2 regions of the Nonomuraea sp. NPDC049637 genome follow, and region 1 is predicted to be linked to the other one. Evidence: riboswitches for the same ligand, from Rfam matches in the RefSeq annotation. Region 1 holds a riboswitch; the other holds the start of a gene.
The links. A riboswitch is a leader RNA that binds a small molecule or an ion and turns the genes downstream of it on or off. The one in region 1 is predicted to bind cyclic di-AMP.
Positions count from the first base shown of each region.

Region 2: another riboswitch for cyclic di-AMP. It lies ahead of AB0J71_RS04505 (C40 family peptidase); the one in region 1 lies ahead of AB0J71_RS13440 (hypothetical protein).

Region 1 is NZ_JBFAOM010000008.1:11,122-18,689, reverse strand. Features, by position in the region: gene sigJ (RNA polymerase sigma factor SigJ) at 88-996, shown strand; gene AB0J71_RS13440 (hypothetical protein) at 1,013-1,978, opposite strand; cyclic di-AMP (ydaO/yuaA leader) riboswitch at 1,984-2,122, opposite strand; gene galT (galactose-1-phosphate uridylyltransferase) at 2,191-3,261, opposite strand; gene AB0J71_RS13430 (DeoR/GlpR family DNA-binding transcription regulator) at 3,258-4,037, opposite strand; partial or broken gene AB0J71_RS13425 (TrpB-like pyridoxal phosphate-dependent enzyme) at 4,292-5,608, opposite strand; gene AB0J71_RS13420 (HAD family phosphatase) at 5,698-6,336, shown strand; gene AB0J71_RS13415 (uridine kinase) at 6,290-6,919, opposite strand; tRNA gene AB0J71_RS13410 (tRNA-Gly) at 7,124-7,197, opposite strand; tRNA gene AB0J71_RS13405 (tRNA-Pro) at 7,287-7,363, shown strand; partial or broken gene AB0J71_RS13400 (GntR family transcriptional regulator) at 7,536-7,568, shown strand, end outside.
Region 2 is NZ_JBFAOM010000002.1:427,547-435,114, forward strand. Features, by position in the region: gene AB0J71_RS04490 (Uma2 family endonuclease) at 1-330, shown strand, start outside; gene AB0J71_RS04495 (branched-chain amino acid aminotransferase) at 350-1,447, opposite strand; gene AB0J71_RS04500 (3-isopropylmalate dehydrogenase) at 1,648-2,694, opposite strand; cyclic di-AMP (ydaO/yuaA leader) riboswitch at 2,794-2,954, shown strand; gene AB0J71_RS04505 (C40 family peptidase) at 2,985-3,548, shown strand; gene AB0J71_RS04510 (NAD(P)-dependent alcohol dehydrogenase) at 3,532-4,524, opposite strand; gene AB0J71_RS04515 (DUF2306 domain-containing protein) at 4,717-5,379, shown strand; gene AB0J71_RS04520 (response regulator transcription factor) at 5,352-6,053, opposite strand; gene AB0J71_RS04525 (histidine kinase) at 6,094-7,221, opposite strand; gene AB0J71_RS04530 (ROK family transcriptional regulator) at 7,331-7,568, opposite strand, start outside.

The DNA.
Region 1 (7,568 bases):
TGAGTGGCATAGATCACGCTTGATGGCTTCATGTCACAATCTCCGCCCGTCGGGACTCTTCGGTTGCGACAGATGAGGAGGCCCGCCATGACACCGACCCCGCGGCAGCCCGCCGACGCCGCCACCGAGCAGTTCCTCGGCTACCGGGAACTGCTGTTCTCCGTGGTCTACAACATGCTCGGCAGCGTCGCCGACACCGAGGACGTGCTGCAGGAGGCGTGGCTGGCCTGGTCCGCCCGGCACCGCAGGCCGGACGCCGGACCGGTGGAGAACGTCCGGGCCTACCTGGTGCGGATCGCGGTGAACCAGGCGCTCGCCCGGCGGGCGGACCTGAGCCGCCGGCAGGAGACCTACGTCGGCCCGTGGCTGCCGGAACCGCTGGTCACGGCCCCGGACAACGCCGGGGGCGCCGCCGGGAGCGGGGAGTCGTTGTCGATGGCGGTGCTGGTCGTGCTGGAGACGCTGTCACCGCTGGAACGAGCCGTCTTCGTGCTGCACGAGGTGTTCGGGTTCAGCCATCCGGAGACGGCCGACATCCTCGGGCGCACGCCGGCGGCCGTCCGGCAGCTCGCGGCCCGCGCCCGTCGCCACGTTCATGCCCGCCGTCCGCGTCACCGGACCGAGCCCGGCGTGCACGCCGAGGTGACCGAGCGGTTCGCCGCGGCGGCCCTCGGCGGTGACCTGCGGGCTTTGCTGGAGGTGCTGGCGCCGGAGGTGACCCTGTGGACCGACGGCGGCGGCAAGGGGCCCGCCACCAGCCTGCACCCGGTCCACGGCCGGGACGAGGTGGCCGCGATCTTCATGTCCGTGGCCGCGACGCTGACCCCCGGCGCGGTGGACCTGCGCTACCGGCGGGTGGCCGGGGATCCGTGCGCGCTGGTCTTCTCCGGTGACGGCCCGCTGGCCGTGGTCGTCGTCGATCTCACGCCCGAGGGCGACCGGATCGCCGCCGTCTACTCCGTCACCAACCCCGACAAGCTGACCGGCATCCGCTGAGCCGCCGGCCCCGCGGCTAGTTCATCGAGATGTGCACGTGGTCGTAGTGGTTCTCGGTGATGCTGCCGCGGTCGGACATCGAGCGCCAGCCCGAGCCCTGGTTGATGCGCTGCTTCCAGATCACGTACTTGACGCCCAGCTTGGCCTTGTTCTTCAGGGCCCAGTCGGCCAGCCGGTCGCCGAGCGCGTTGTTGACGGCGCTCGGCATGGTGCCGCCAGTGCTCATCATGAAGTCGCAGGCCCGGCCGAGCGGGTGCTCGCCGCTGGAGCCGGCCCGGAAGCAGCCCACCTCGTACGGCAGCGAGAAGTTCTTCTGCACCTGCGCGCGCATCAGCCGGGTGCGCGGCGTGATGTTGTCCGAGCCGGCCGGCAGCTCGGGCGCCCAGCTCCCGTCGGACTTCTTGCCCGGCCCGAACGGCACGAGGTCCTGGAGCTTCTTCTTGATGTCGTCGATGACGTCCTGGGCGTCGTCGCGCTGCTCGGCCACCTCCGCCGTGCCCGCCTTCAGCTGCGTCGCGAGCGCGGCGGCGGCCGTGGCGGCCTTCTTCTGGTCGTCGCGGGCCTTGGCCACGCTGTCCACGACCGCCTGCTGCTCGGCGGTGAGCTGTTCGAGCACGGCCGCGCCGCCGCCGTCCGGGGTCAGCATGAAGCCCGGCAGGGAGGCGTCGCGGCTCTGGTAGCGCAGCCGGGCGATCTCGGCGACCCGCTGCTCGGCCGTGGCGACCGCCTGCTCGGCGGCGGTGAGCCGCTGCTGGGCCGCGGTGGCGGCCTGCTGGGCCTTGGCCAGCTCGACCCGCTTGAGGTTGTACGTCTCGATCAGCTTGTCGACCTTGCGGTTGAGCTGCTTGAGCTGGGCCCGCAGCTGCGCCTCCGACGGCTTGGGCGCGGCTGACGCCGAGACTGAGGCGGCGGCCGGCTGGACGAGCAGGGCGGTGGCGGTGATGAGACCGACGGCAAGACTCGCGGGGGACGAAGCCGCCACGTGGTTGTTCCTCTCCCTCTGCCGGCCGGGTTAGCTGACGGGTTCGGGCACGGGAGCATTCCCTACCACTTGCGCGGATTCACCCCGGATGCGATGGGTCCCCGGCTCCCGGGCAACACGCCCGGGATTAGGCGTACAACGACCGTTATGGCCGGTGTCTAACGGGATATTAGTGGTAGATCACGAGTCATGCGACTTTAATGAGAAACCAATTAGTGATCAATTCGTGATCGCAACATGCGTGCCGCCTCCTCCGGCAGCACGTCGTTGACGAAGGCACCCATGGCCGACTCCGAGCCCGCCAGGTACTTCAGCTTCCCGGGCGCCCGCCTGATGCTGAACAGCTCCAGGTGCAGGTAGGCCAGCTCGCGGCCGTACCGCACCGGCGCCTGGTGCCAGGCGGAGATGTACGGCATCGACACCCCGAACAGCGCGTCGAGCGCCCGCAGCACCGAGGTGTACAGCGGCGCGAACGCGGCCCGCTCCTCCTCCGACAGCGCCGCCAGGTCGGGCACCTGCCGGTGCGGATACACGTGCACCTCGAACGGCCAGCGCGCGGCGGCCGGGACGAACGCCGTCCAGAGCTCGTTGGCGGCCACCACCCGCGTGCCGGCGGCCCGCTCGGCGGCCAGCACGTCGGCGAACAGGTTGCCGCCCGTGTGCCGCGAGGCGGCCCCGAGCTGGAGCTTGGTGCGCGGGGTCACGTAGGGGTAGGCGTAGATCTGCCCGTGCGGGTGGGGGAGCGTGATGCCGATCTCCTCACCCCTGTTCTCGAAGCAGAACACCTGCTCGACGCCCTCGATGCCGGACAGCTCGGCCGTGCGGTCGGCCCACGCCTCCATCACCAGCCTGACCTGGGCGTTGGAGAGCCTGGAGAAGGAGGAGGAGTGGTCGGAGGTGAAGCAGACCACCTCACACCGCCCGACACCCGGCCGCACCTCACTCAGGCCGCCGACATCCCCGTAAGTCCCAAAATTTCCGGAGAAAGAGGGAAAGCGGTTCTCGAACACCACCACGTCATAGTCGTGGGCCGGGATCTCCGACGCCCGCGTGTCGGACGACGGGCACAACGGGCACTCGTCGGCCGGCGGCAGGAACGTGCGCGTCTGCCGATGGCCGGCGATCGCGATCCACTCCTCGGTCAGCGGGTCGTAGCGCAGCTCGGAGGCCACCGGCCGCGGGTCGAGCGGCCGCCGGTCGATCGCGCTCCGGTCGGCGTCGTCGCGCCGGTCGAAGTAGATCAGCTCTCGGCCGTCTGCCAGGTGGGTGATGGTGCGCTTCAAGGCGTGCCCTCCGCGATGATCAGTTCTCCGGCCCGTTCGGCCAGTTCGGTGCGTGCTTCCTCGGGCAGCCCCGCGTCGCTGATGACCACGTCGGCCTCGGTCAGCTCGGCGATCGTGCTGATGCCGACCGTGTTCCACTTGGTGTGGTCGGCGGGGACCACCAGCCGGTGCGCCGCGGCCACCAGCTCCCTGTCGGTCTCGGACTCCAGCAGGTTGGGCGTGGTGAACCCGGCGCGCAGGCTCATGCCGTGCACCCCGAGGAAGAGCGTGTCCACGTGCAGGCGGCGGATGGCCGCCACCGCCACGGGGCCGACGAGCGCGTCGGAGGGGGTGCGCACGCCGCCGGTCAGCACGACCGTGCGGTCGGCGCGCGGGTTGCGGTGGAAGACCTCGGCGACGGGGATCGAATTGGTGATCACGGTCAGCTCGGGCACCGCGACCAGATGGTGGGCCAGCGCCCATATGGTGGTGCCGGCGGAGAGCGCCACGGCGGTGCCCGGCCGGACGAGAGTGGCCGCGTGCCGCGCGATGGCCTCCTTCTCCTGCTGCTGGCGGGCGGACTTGGCGGTGAAGCCCGGCTCCTCGGTCGAGCCAGGGCCGAGGGCCGTCGCGCCACCATGAACCTTCTCCAGCAGCCCGCGCTCGGCCAGCACCTCAAGGTCGCGGCGTATCGTCATGTCGGAGACGCCGAGCTCGCGCACGAGGTCGGCCACCCGGACGCCGCCGCTGCTGCGTACGCGTTCCAGGATCGTCTGCTGACGCTGCTGTGCGAGCACGCCCACCCCTTCCAACAGATTCCACCAAATTATGACACGAGTTTGTTGAGGAATGTTAGGTCACGGCGTATCGCTTGTGCGAGCCGCGGGCAGGGGAGACCTTGAGGGTCACGATCCCGACCGCTGGAGGTGAGCCCATGGCGAAACGTGCACGCAAGGGCAGGGCGCGCAAGAAGAAGAAGGCGAACCACAGGAAGCGCCCGAACGCGAACTGAACACGGGTGGCCGCGCTCTCGCGGCCACCCGTGTCGTCTTCAGCCGGGCAGTTCGGTGAGCGCCTGGTCGAGGCGCTCCTGCGGAAGCGAGTAGTCCTCCAGTTCGCCGGCCAGGTGGCGGTCGTAGGCGGCCAGGTCGAAGTGGCCGTGCCCGCACAGCGCGGTGAGGATCACCTTCTCCTCGCCGCTCTCCTTGCAGCGCAGCGCTTCGGCGATGGTCTCGGCCAGCGCGTGCGTGGGCTCGGGGGCCGGGACGATGCCCTCGGTCCGTGCGAAGCGCACACCCGCCTCGAAACACTCGCTCTGGGTACGGGTCACCGCCTCGAACAGGCCCAGCTCGTACATGTGGGACAGCAGCGGCGCCATGCCGTGATAGCGCAGCCCGCCGGCGTGGATCGGGTCGGGGACGAAGGAGTGCCCGAGGGTGTGCATCTTCAGCAGCGGCGTCAGCCCGGCGGTGTCGCCGAAGTCGTAGGCGTACACGCCGCGGGTGAACGACGGGCAGGCGGCCGGCTCGACGGCCCTGAACCGGGTGCCGATCCGTCCGGCCAGCTTCTCCCGCAGGAAGGGGAAGGCGAGACCGGCGAAGTTGGAGCCGCCGCCGGTGCAGCCGATGACCAGGTCCGGCAGCTCCGGCAGCTGCGCCAGGGCCTCCTCGCCGATCACCGTCTGGTGCATCAGGACGTGGTTCAGCACCGAGCCGAGCGCGTACCGGGCCTCGGGGGTCGCGGCGGCCACCTCGACCGCCTCGCTGATCGCCAGGCCCAGGCTGCCGGGGGAGGCGGGGTCGTCGGCCAGCGCCTTGCTGCCCGCGCCGGTGAGGGGTGAGGGGCTGGGGTTGACGGTGGCGCCGTACACGCGCATGAGCGAGCGCCGGTACGGCTTCTGGTCGTAGGACGCCCGAACCATCCAGATCCGGCATTCGACGTCGAACTGGGCGCAGGCGAACGCCAGGGCCGACCCCCACTGTCCCGCGCCGGTCTCCGTGGTCAGCAGCCGCACGCCTTCCTTGGCGTTGTAGTACGCCTGCGGCACGGCGGTGTTCGCCTTGTGCGACCCGGCCGGTGAGACGCCCTCGTACTTGTAGTAGATGCGGGCCGGCGTGTCGAGGGCCTTCTCCAGCCGGTGCGCCCTGATCAGCGGCGTGGGCCGCCACAGCCGGTAGACGTCGATGACCTCCTTGGGGATGGGCACGTAGCGGTCGCCGCTGACCTCCTGCGCGATGAGCTCCATGGGGAACAGCGGCGCGAGGTCGTCCGGCCCGACAGGACGGCGGGTGCCGGGGTGCAGGGGCGGCGGAGGCGGCACGGGAAGATCGGGAACGATGTTGTACCAGTTGCCAGGGATCACCGTTTCAGTTTGAGCCGCCTCTGTGAGCCGTCAAGGGTATGGACACGGACACGTTCCTTCTTTACCTTGGTTGAAACAGTTCACAGGAGGAGCGTATGAAAATCGATGCGGTCGTGTTCGACATCGGCGGAGTGCTGGAGCTGACGCCGTCCCTGGGCGTGACGGCCAGATGGGAGGAGCGGCTCGGCCTGGCCGCCGGGCACATCGACGCGCAGCTGGAGCCGACCTGGCTGGCCGGGATGGTCGGCGAGATCACGGAGGAGCAGGCCGATGCCGAGGTGGCCAAGGTGCTCGGCGCGCACGCGGGGGCGTTCATGGCCGACGTCTGGACGGAGTACCTCGGCACCCCCAACGCCGAGCTCATGGCGTACCTGGGCGCCCTGCGTCCGCGCTACCGCACGGGCCTGGTGAGCAACAGCTACGTCGGCGCCAGGGAACGCGAGCAGGCCGCGTACGGATACGCCGGCCTGGTGGACCACATCGTCTACTCGCACGAGGCGGGCGTGCGCAAACCGGACCCGCGCATCTACCGGACGGCCTGCGACGCCCTCGGCGCCGACCCCGCCGCCACGGTGTTCCTCGACGACCACGAGCCGTACGTCGAGGGCGCCCGCGTGGCCGGCCTGCACGCCGTGCGCTTCACCTCGAACGCCCAGGCCGTCGCCGAGCTGGACGCGCTGCTCGGGCTCAGCCGTCCGTCAGCACCGCCGGCCGGTCCGGATGATCGGCCCTGACCACCACGTCGGCGGCCCGCTGCGGGCGGGCCTCGCGTTCGTACCGCTCGTAGGCCGGCAGTCGCCACCGCTCGTCCGGCGGCGTGCGCCGCGCCAGCGCCCCCGCCGACAGCCACACGTGCACGCTCACCTCGAACGGCAGCCCCCGCCCCAGCAGCAGCGTCCCGTCCACGAGCACCACCCCGCCCGGCGCCAGCTCCCGGTACGGCAGCCGGTACGCGCGATCGATCCCGCTGTCCCACAACGCCGGCAGCACCCGCCCCGAGCCGCCCGGCTCCAAGGGTTCGAGCACCTCGCGCAGCAGGCCCTTGACGTCGAGCCAGTCCTCGTAGAAGACGTCGGGATCGGTCCGGCCGTGTTCCAGCCGCAGCGAGGCCGGCCGCAGGAAATCGCCCGCCGACACCCGCAACACGGGCCGGCCGCGCAACCGCAGCGGCGCCACCAGCTCGTCGGCCAGCGCGCCAGGCCCCGCCGCGGGCGCCCCGTCGACCGCCACCCGCACCCAGGCGTCCCTGGGCCGCGCGGCGACGAGCTCGGCCAGCTCCTCGACGAGCGCCTCCCGCGAGATCGGACGTGCACGCATCGACGCCAGCCTACGCCCCCGAAGATCACAAGCGGCCGGGCTCCCGGCCCCTTGAGGACCGCATCGACCACAGCGGGTCTGTGCCGGACGAAGGCCGACGCGGTGATCCAGGGGAAGCGCGAGTCTCGTCAGCTCGGACGGACAAGATCGCATAACAGTAAGGCCCAGGCTCGGGATCATCTCCCGGACCTGGGCCTTCGTGCCTGGAGCGGACGACGGGAATCGAACCCGCGTAGCTAGTTTGGAAGACTAGGGCTCTACCATTGAGCTACGTCCGCGCGAACCGGTCGAACTCTGGTCTAGACTTCATCCGGTCGTCAGGGCGTAAGCGTACCGGAGTCACGGACCGCATGCGCACCCGGCGAGGCGGGGCGTGGCGCAGCTTGGCAGCGCGCTTGCTTTGGGAGCAAGAAGTCGCAGGTTCAAATCCTGTCGCCCCGACCAGCCAGAAGGCCCCATTCGATCCGGGTGGGGCCTTCTGAGTGACTGAGCCGGAGATCATGTCTCCTCGCCTCTCGCGAAGATGCGGTCCATGGCGATGGCACCGGCCTTGAAAATCGGGCGGATCTGCCTGCGGTAGCCGGCCTCGGCCGAGGCGGAACCGGAAGGCCGCTACGAACCCGGCGAACGACTCCCCGCGGAAGCGGCT
Region 2 (7,568 bases), on a different contig from region 1:
TACGTGCCCGACCTGGCCGTGGTCCCGCCCCGGCCGCGTCTGCACGAGGAGCACGCCGTCCACGGCGCCTCGACGATCCTGCTCGTGGACGTCGTCTCGGTGGCCACGACGTACGACGTGCACTTCGTCAAGACGGGCGGTTACGCGCGCGGCGGGGTGCCGCTCTACCTGGTGATCGACCCGTTCCAGCGGCTGGTGACGCTGTTCGGCGGGCCGGGCGGGCGGCGCTACCGCAGCGAGAACGTCGTCTCCCTGGGCGAGCCGGTGTTCCTGCCCGACCCGTGGAACCTCCACGTCGACACCGCGGCCCTGACGGAGGCCGGCGCCTGAACGCCGGCCGTCCGCGCGTCTAGCCGATCTTGTGGATCCAGTTGCGGGTGTCGGGACGGGCGCCGTACTGGATGCCGACGAGCTCCTCGCGCACCCGCATCGTCACCGGGCCGGGGGTGCCGTCGGCGATGGTCCAGGCACGGTCGTCGCCCCTGACCGACCCCACCGGCGTGACCACGGCGGCGGTGCCGCACGCGAACACCTCGGTCAGCTCGCCGGAGGCGCAGGCGGACTCCCACTCGTCCACCGAGACCAGCCGCTCCTCGGCCTCCAGGCCGAGGTCGCCGGCCATCTCCAGGATCGACTCCCGGGTGATGCCGGGCAGCAGGGTGCCGGTGAGCGCCGGGGTGACGAGCTTGTTGCCGAAGACGAAGAACAGGTTCATCCCGCCCATCTCCTCGACGTACTCGTGCTTGTGGGCGTCGAGCCAGACGACCTGGTCGCAGCCGTTGTCGACGGCCTGGCGCTGGGCGACGAAGGCGGCGGCGTAGTTGCCGCCGCACTTGGCGAAGCCGGTGCCGCCGGGCGCGGCGCGCGTGTACTCGGTGGACAGCCAGACCGAGACGGGCTTGATGCCGCCGCTGAAGTACGAGGCCGCCGGCGAGGCGATCACCATGTACTTGTAGGTCTTCGACGGATAGTTGACGCCGAGCCCGGCCTGCGTGGCGAACATGAACGGGCGCAGGTAGAGGCTGTGGCCCTCGGTGGTCGGCACCCACTCCTTGTCGGCCGAGACCAGCAGCTCCAGCGACTCGACGAACGCCTCCTCCGGCAGTTCGGGCATGGCCATGCGCTCGGCCGAGCGGTTGAAGCGGGCGGCGTTCGCGTACGGGCGGAAGGTCGCGATCGAACCGGAGATCTGCCGGTACGCCTTCAGGCCCTCGAACAGCTCCTGCGCATAGTGGAAGACCGAGGTCGCGGGGTCGAGCGAGAGCGGCCCGTACGGCATGAGCCTGGCGTCGTGCCAGCCCTCGCCGTCGGTGTAGTCGATCGAGATCATGTGGTCGGTGAAGACCTGCCCGAACCCGGGGTTCGCCAGTACCTGCTCCCGCTCGGCCGCGGTGCGAGCGTGGTCGGAATGCTGCACGTCGAAGCTGAGCTTCTGAGCGATGGTCATGACGACGGTCCTTCTCTCTACGAATCTGCGACTCGAAAGCTGATTCTGGTAGCTACTGCCCGCGAGCAGTATTCGTACTTCCTAGTGTCTCGCGATTTGGGATGGCAAGAGGCACTTGGGGGGGTTCAATCCCGAAGAACGCGAAAAAGCGCCTGGCAGTCCGCGTTCGGACCGCCAGGCGCGTGCGGGGCTAGGCGGTCCTAGCCGGCTACTCGCGCGGCGATGTCGTCGCCGATCTCGCTGGTCGTGCGGCCGGCGCGGCCGGTCACCCGCTCGGCGATGTCGGCGGCCACGGCCTGCTCGACCTTGGCGGCCTCGGCGTGCAGGCCGAGGTGGTCGAGGAGCATGCCCACGGACAGGATGGTGGCGGTCGGGTCGGCCTTACCCTGACCGGCGATGTCGGGCGCGCTGCCGTGCACCGGCTCGAACATGCTCGGCGAGGTGCGCTCGGGGTTGATGTTGCCGCTGGCCGCCAGGCCGATGCCGCCGGCGATCGCGGCGCCGAGGTCGGTGATGATGTCGCCGAACAGGTTGTCGGTGACGATCACGTCGAAGCGCTCGGGCTGGGTGACGAAGAACATCGAGGCCGCGTCGATGTGGCTGTAGTCGGTGGTGACGTCGGGGAACTCCGCGGCCACGCGGTTGACCGTGCGCTGCCACAGGTCGCCGGCGAAGGTGAGCACGTTCGTCTTGTGGACGAGCGTGAGCTTCTTGCGGGGCCGCGACTGAGCCTTCTGGAAGGCGTAACGCACGACGCGCTCGACGCCGTGGGCGGTGTTCAGCGACTCCTGGGTGGCGATCTCGTGCGGCGTGCCGCGGCGCATGACGCCGCCGGTGCCCGCGTAGAGGCCCTCGGTGCCCTCGCGGACGACGACCATGTCGATGTGCTCGGCGGTGGCGCCGGCCAGCGCGGTCTCGACGCCGGGGAACAGCTTGACCGGCCGCAGGTTGACGTAGTGGTCGAACTCGAACCGGAGCTTGAGCAGCAGGTCGCGCTCCAGGATGCCGGGCGGCACGCTGGGGTCGCCCACGGCGCCGAGCAGGATCGCGTCGTAGCCGCGCAGCTCTTCGAGCACCGCGTCGGGCAGCGTCTCGCCCGTGCGGTGGTAGCGGGCTGCGCCCAGGTCGTAGTGGGTGGGCTCGATCTTCGTGCCCACGGCCTCCAGGACCTTGAGCCCTTCGGCTACGACCTCGGCGCCGATGCCATCCCCAGGGATGACGGCCAGGCGGATGTTACGCGACTCCATGGGCGGTACCTTACCGGCTCGTCTCGGCTGACGAACACATCATCTCAACAACCGGACAACCCGTTTTGGGGGGATTGCGACCTTTTGACCGTTTCGTTAGAGTCCGACGAGCCTAATCCACGCAGCCGCTGCGTGGAGCCGGGGACCCATCTTTCCCCCCGGGGCGAATCGGCTGCGCCTCTCCCCCGAGAGCGTCGCCGTAGGGCTACTTCCAGGCCCGAGCCCGTCAGCTAACCCGGTCGGCCACGTGGAAGGACAGTCCCCTGTCTAGCATCGCCATCTTTTTGGCGGTGGCAGCGGGCGCCGCAGGTCTCGCGCCTGCCGCCCCCGCGGCTCCCGCCGCTCCGGCCGCCCCCACCCCCTCCGTCACCCTCACCGGCCCCCAGGTGAAACAGGTCCAGGAACGGCACGTGCCGAAACCGGCCTGGAAGGTCGCCCTCGAATACGCCATGGACAAGCGCGGCACCCCGTACGTGTGGGGCGGCGCCAGCGAACGGGGCTACGACTGCTCGGGCCTCATGCTCCGGGCCTACGAGGACGCCGGCATCGAGCTCCCCAGAACCGCCGCGGAGCAGTACGGCGCCTTCTCCAGGAAGATCTCCTGGAAGGACCTCAAACCAGGCGACCTGGTGTTCTTCAGCGGCCTCGGCCACGTCGGCATGATCTCCAAACCCGGCTACATGGTCCACTCCCCCCACACCGGCGACGTGGTGAAGGAGGAACGCCTGTCGCAGTGGCGCAGGCAGGCCTTCGTCGGCGCGGTACGCCCCGACCCCAAGGGCGTCAAGCGCTGGGCCGACTACAAGCAGCTCCAGAAGGCCCCCGCCCCCGCCATGCTCACCGCGACCCTGTGACGACGACCTTCCCCGGGGCGTGCCCCTCCTCCTGGTAGCGGACGGCCGCCGGGAGCTCGCCGAAGGGGAAGGTCCTGTCGATGACCGGGGTGACCGCGCCCCGCTCGATCAGCCCGGTCAGCGTCAGCAGGTTCGCCCTGTTGCTCCCGCAGCGGACGACGTCCGCCCTGACGATCCGCTGCGGGACGAAGGGCCCCGACGCGAGCGCGGCGAACATGTGGCCGGCCGGCTGCACCCAGCGACCGGCCGGCCCGCCGACCAGCACGTACGTGCCCTTCCTGGTCAGCACCCGGCGGCAGTCCGCGAGCCGGCGACCGCCCGCCACGTCGAGCAGCAGGTCGAAGCGCCGGCCCGAGGCCGCGAAGTCCTCCTTGGTGTGGTCGATGACGTCGTCCGCGCCGAGCGAGCGCACCAGGTCCGCGTTCCGCCCGCTGCACACGCCCGTGACGTGCGCCCCCAGCGCCTTGGCGAGCTGCACGGCGAACGTGCCCACGCCGCCGGACGCGCCGTTGACCAGCACCTTCTGGCCCGGCTGGAGGCGTCCCTCGTCGCGCAGCGCGATCAGCGCGGTGTTGGCCGCCATCGGCACCGCCGCCGCCTGCTCGAACGACAGTCCCGCCGGTTTGGGCGCCACCTCGCCCTGCCGCAGGCAGACGTACTCGCCGAAGCCGCCCCCCAGCGACATGGCGTACACCTCGTCGCCGGGACGGAACAGCGTGACGTCCTTGCCGGCCGCCTCGACCTCCCCCGCCACGTCGGCCCCGAGGACGGCGATACGGGGCCGGTGCAGCCCGACCCCGCCGCCCATGATCCGGGCCAGGTACGGCTCCCCCCGCATGAAGTGCCAGTCGTAGGGCTGCACGGACGTGGCCCGCACCCGGACCAGCACCTCGTCGTCGCGCGGCACGGGCCGCTCGACGTCGGTCAGGACGAGCTGGTCGGGCGAGCCGAACGAGCGCAGGACGTACGCCTTCATCGTTTTCTCCCTCGTGCCGCTGATGTGCCGCTGATGTGCCGCCAGTGTGGGCGTGACCTGCGCGGACGCTCAACGGTCGAAAGGCGACGGCTCGATGGCCGAAAGTACGACCGCCCGCCCGCCGATGGTGCGAACCGGGACGGGCCGTCCGCGCGATGACCGGGCACGGGCGCGGGCGGCACGCTCTCAGGCATGAGATGGATCGCACCCGCCGGGCTGCTCGCGCTCAGCGTCGTCCCGCTGGTCGCCGGCGCACTCCGGCTGACCGAACTGGCCGCCGGCGCCCCGGTCACGGCGGACAACGCGCGTTTCTTCGCCATGCCCGTGCCGGTGCTGCTGCACATCCCGGCTTCGCTGGCGTTCTGCGTCCTCGGCACGTTCCAGTTCCAGGCCCGGTTCCGGGCCGGGCGGCCGGGGTGGCACCGCGCGGCCGGGCGGGTGCTGGTTGCGTGCGGGCTGGTCGCGGCGCTGTCGGGGTTGTGGCTGACGCTCTTCTCCGACCTTCCCGCCGGCGACGGGACGCTGCTGGCCGCCTTCCGCCTGCTGTTCGGGACGGGCATGGCCGTCTGCCTCCTGCTCGGCCTGGCCGCGATCCGGCGGCGTGACGTGGCCCGGCATCGCACCTGGATGACCCGCGGGTACGCGATCGGGCTCGGCGCGGGCACGCAGGCGTTCACCCTGGCGTTCGGCGCTGCCGCCTTCGGGCCGCCCGGCGAGCTCGGGCGGGCCCTGCTCGTCGGCGCGGGCTGGGTGATCAACCTGGCGGTGGCCGAGTGGGCCGTCCACAGAGCCCGCAGAGGTCGGGGAGGTCGCGGAGGTCGCAGAGGTCAGGTGCGTACGCGGTCGGTCTCGTAGGCCCACATGGCGATCTCGACGCGGTTGCGCACGCCGAGCTTGGTCATCAGGCTCGCGACGTGGCTCTTGACCGTGCTGAGCGAGATGTGCAGCTCGCGGGCGATCTCGCTGTTGGTCCGGCCGCGGGCCACGGCGCGCAGGATCTCCTCCTCGCGGCCGGTGAGCGCCTCGACCGGCTGCGCGGGCGCCTCCGTGCGCCCGGCTCCGGCGAACGCGGCAAGCAGGCGCGCGGTCACGCTCGGGGCGATGAGCGCCTCGCCGCCGGCCGCCGCGGTCACCGCCTGGGCGAGCAGCGCCGGGCCGGCGTCCTTGAGCAGGAAACCCCTGGCCCCGGCGCGCAGGGCGGCGTAGACGTACTCGTCGAGGTCGAACGTGGTGATCACGACGACCGCCATGGGGTCGGCGACGTCGGGCCCGGCCAGCTCGCGGGTGGCCGCGATGCCGTCGAGGCCGGGCATGCGGATGTCGAACAGGCACACGTCGGGGCGCAGGCGGCGGGCCAGCTCGACGGCCCGCCTGCCGTCCCCGGCCTCGCCGACGACCTCGATGCCGGGCTGGGCGTCGAGGATCATCCTGAGCCCGGTGCGGGCGATCTCCTGGTCGTCGGCGACCAGCACCCGGATGGCCGCCGCCCCCTCCGGGCCACTTCCCGCAGCCTCCGGCCGCTTGCTCACGCCGCCTCCTCACGCACGCGCGCGGCCTCCCGCCGGGCGTTCATGCGGTCTCTTTCGGCAGGACGGCGGTGACCGTCCAGCCGCGGTTGGGGTTGGGGCCCGCCTCGCAGGTGCCGCCGAGCAGGGCGGCGCGTTCGATCATGCCGATCAGGCCGTAGCCGGGGGCGGCGACCCCGCCGGCGTGGTCGCCGTCGTCGCTCACGGTCAGGCGTACGGCGGCGTCGTCGGCGGTGACCCGGACGGTGATGTGGGTGGCGTGGCGGGCGTGCCGCCGGGCGTTGGTGATCGACTCCTGGGCGATGCGGTAGAGCGCCGCGCCGGCCGAGGGCGGCAGGTCGCCGAGCCCGTCCGCGATCTCCACCTCGACGGCCGGGCCGACGCGCGGGCGTCCGGCGAGCCGCCGCAGGTCGTCGAGGTGGCGGCCCGGGGTCAGCTCAGCCGGCTCGTTCCTGCGCAGCACGCGGACCATGGCCCGCATCTCGGCGAGCGTGCGCGACGCCTCGGCCTCGATCACCCGCAGCGCGTCGGTGGCCGCGCCCGGCTCGGTGGCGGCGGTGGCCAGGCCCGCCTGGGCGCGGATGGCCATGGCCGAGACGTGGTGGGCGACGGTGTCGTGCAGGTCGCGGGCGAGCTGTTCGCGTTCGAGCAGTTTGACCTGGTCGAGCTCGCGCAGCCGCGCCCCGGCCCGGTAGCGGAAGGCGCTGCCCAGCCCGACGGTCGCGACCAGCACGCCGAGCGCCGGGACGACGTCGCCGGGCGCCATCCGTCCGGAGGCCAGCGACAGGCCGACCGCGACCAGCCCGGCCGCCATCCCGATCACGGCCTCGCGTCCCGAACCCCACCGGAACAGCGCGTAGAGCACGATCGTGACGAACGCCAGCGTGTACGTCTCCACCGGCTGGCCACCGGTCAGCAGCGGGGCCACGGCGGTGGCGCCGAACACGAGCGCGACCATGAGCAGCGGCCTGGTCCTGCGCCACAGCAGCGTGGGGATCAGCGCGACCGTGACGGCCGTCGAGATCACCGGCCACCGCAGGTCGGGCCGGAGCACGCCCTCGATCACCGCGGCCGGCACGAGCGCCGCGACGAGCGCCCAGTCGCGCCACACCCGCACCGGCGGGCCGGGAGGACGAGGCTCGCGCCACACGGAACGAAGGAGGCCGGCCACCTCCTCATCGTAAGTCCCCGCATCGCCCCGAACCCCCCAAAGGTGCTCCAGGCTGGGTGTCGGGACCCCAGGGCGCGGAGCCACCGGCCCTGCGGGGGCGGGGCTGGGGTCAGTGTTTGCGGGCGTCGAAGATGAGGTCCCAGGCGCGGGCCTTGGCGTGGGCGACCGCGCCCAGCAGCACGCCGCTGTCGCCCAGCGCGCTGGCCACCACCCGCGGGCGCAACGGCCCGAGCTCGGCGATGCGCCGCTCCACGGACGCGCCCAGCAGGTCGAGGTTGCGCCCCACTCCCCCGCTCAGCACGATCACCTCCGGATCGAGCACGGCGGCCACGGCCACCAGCAGCCCG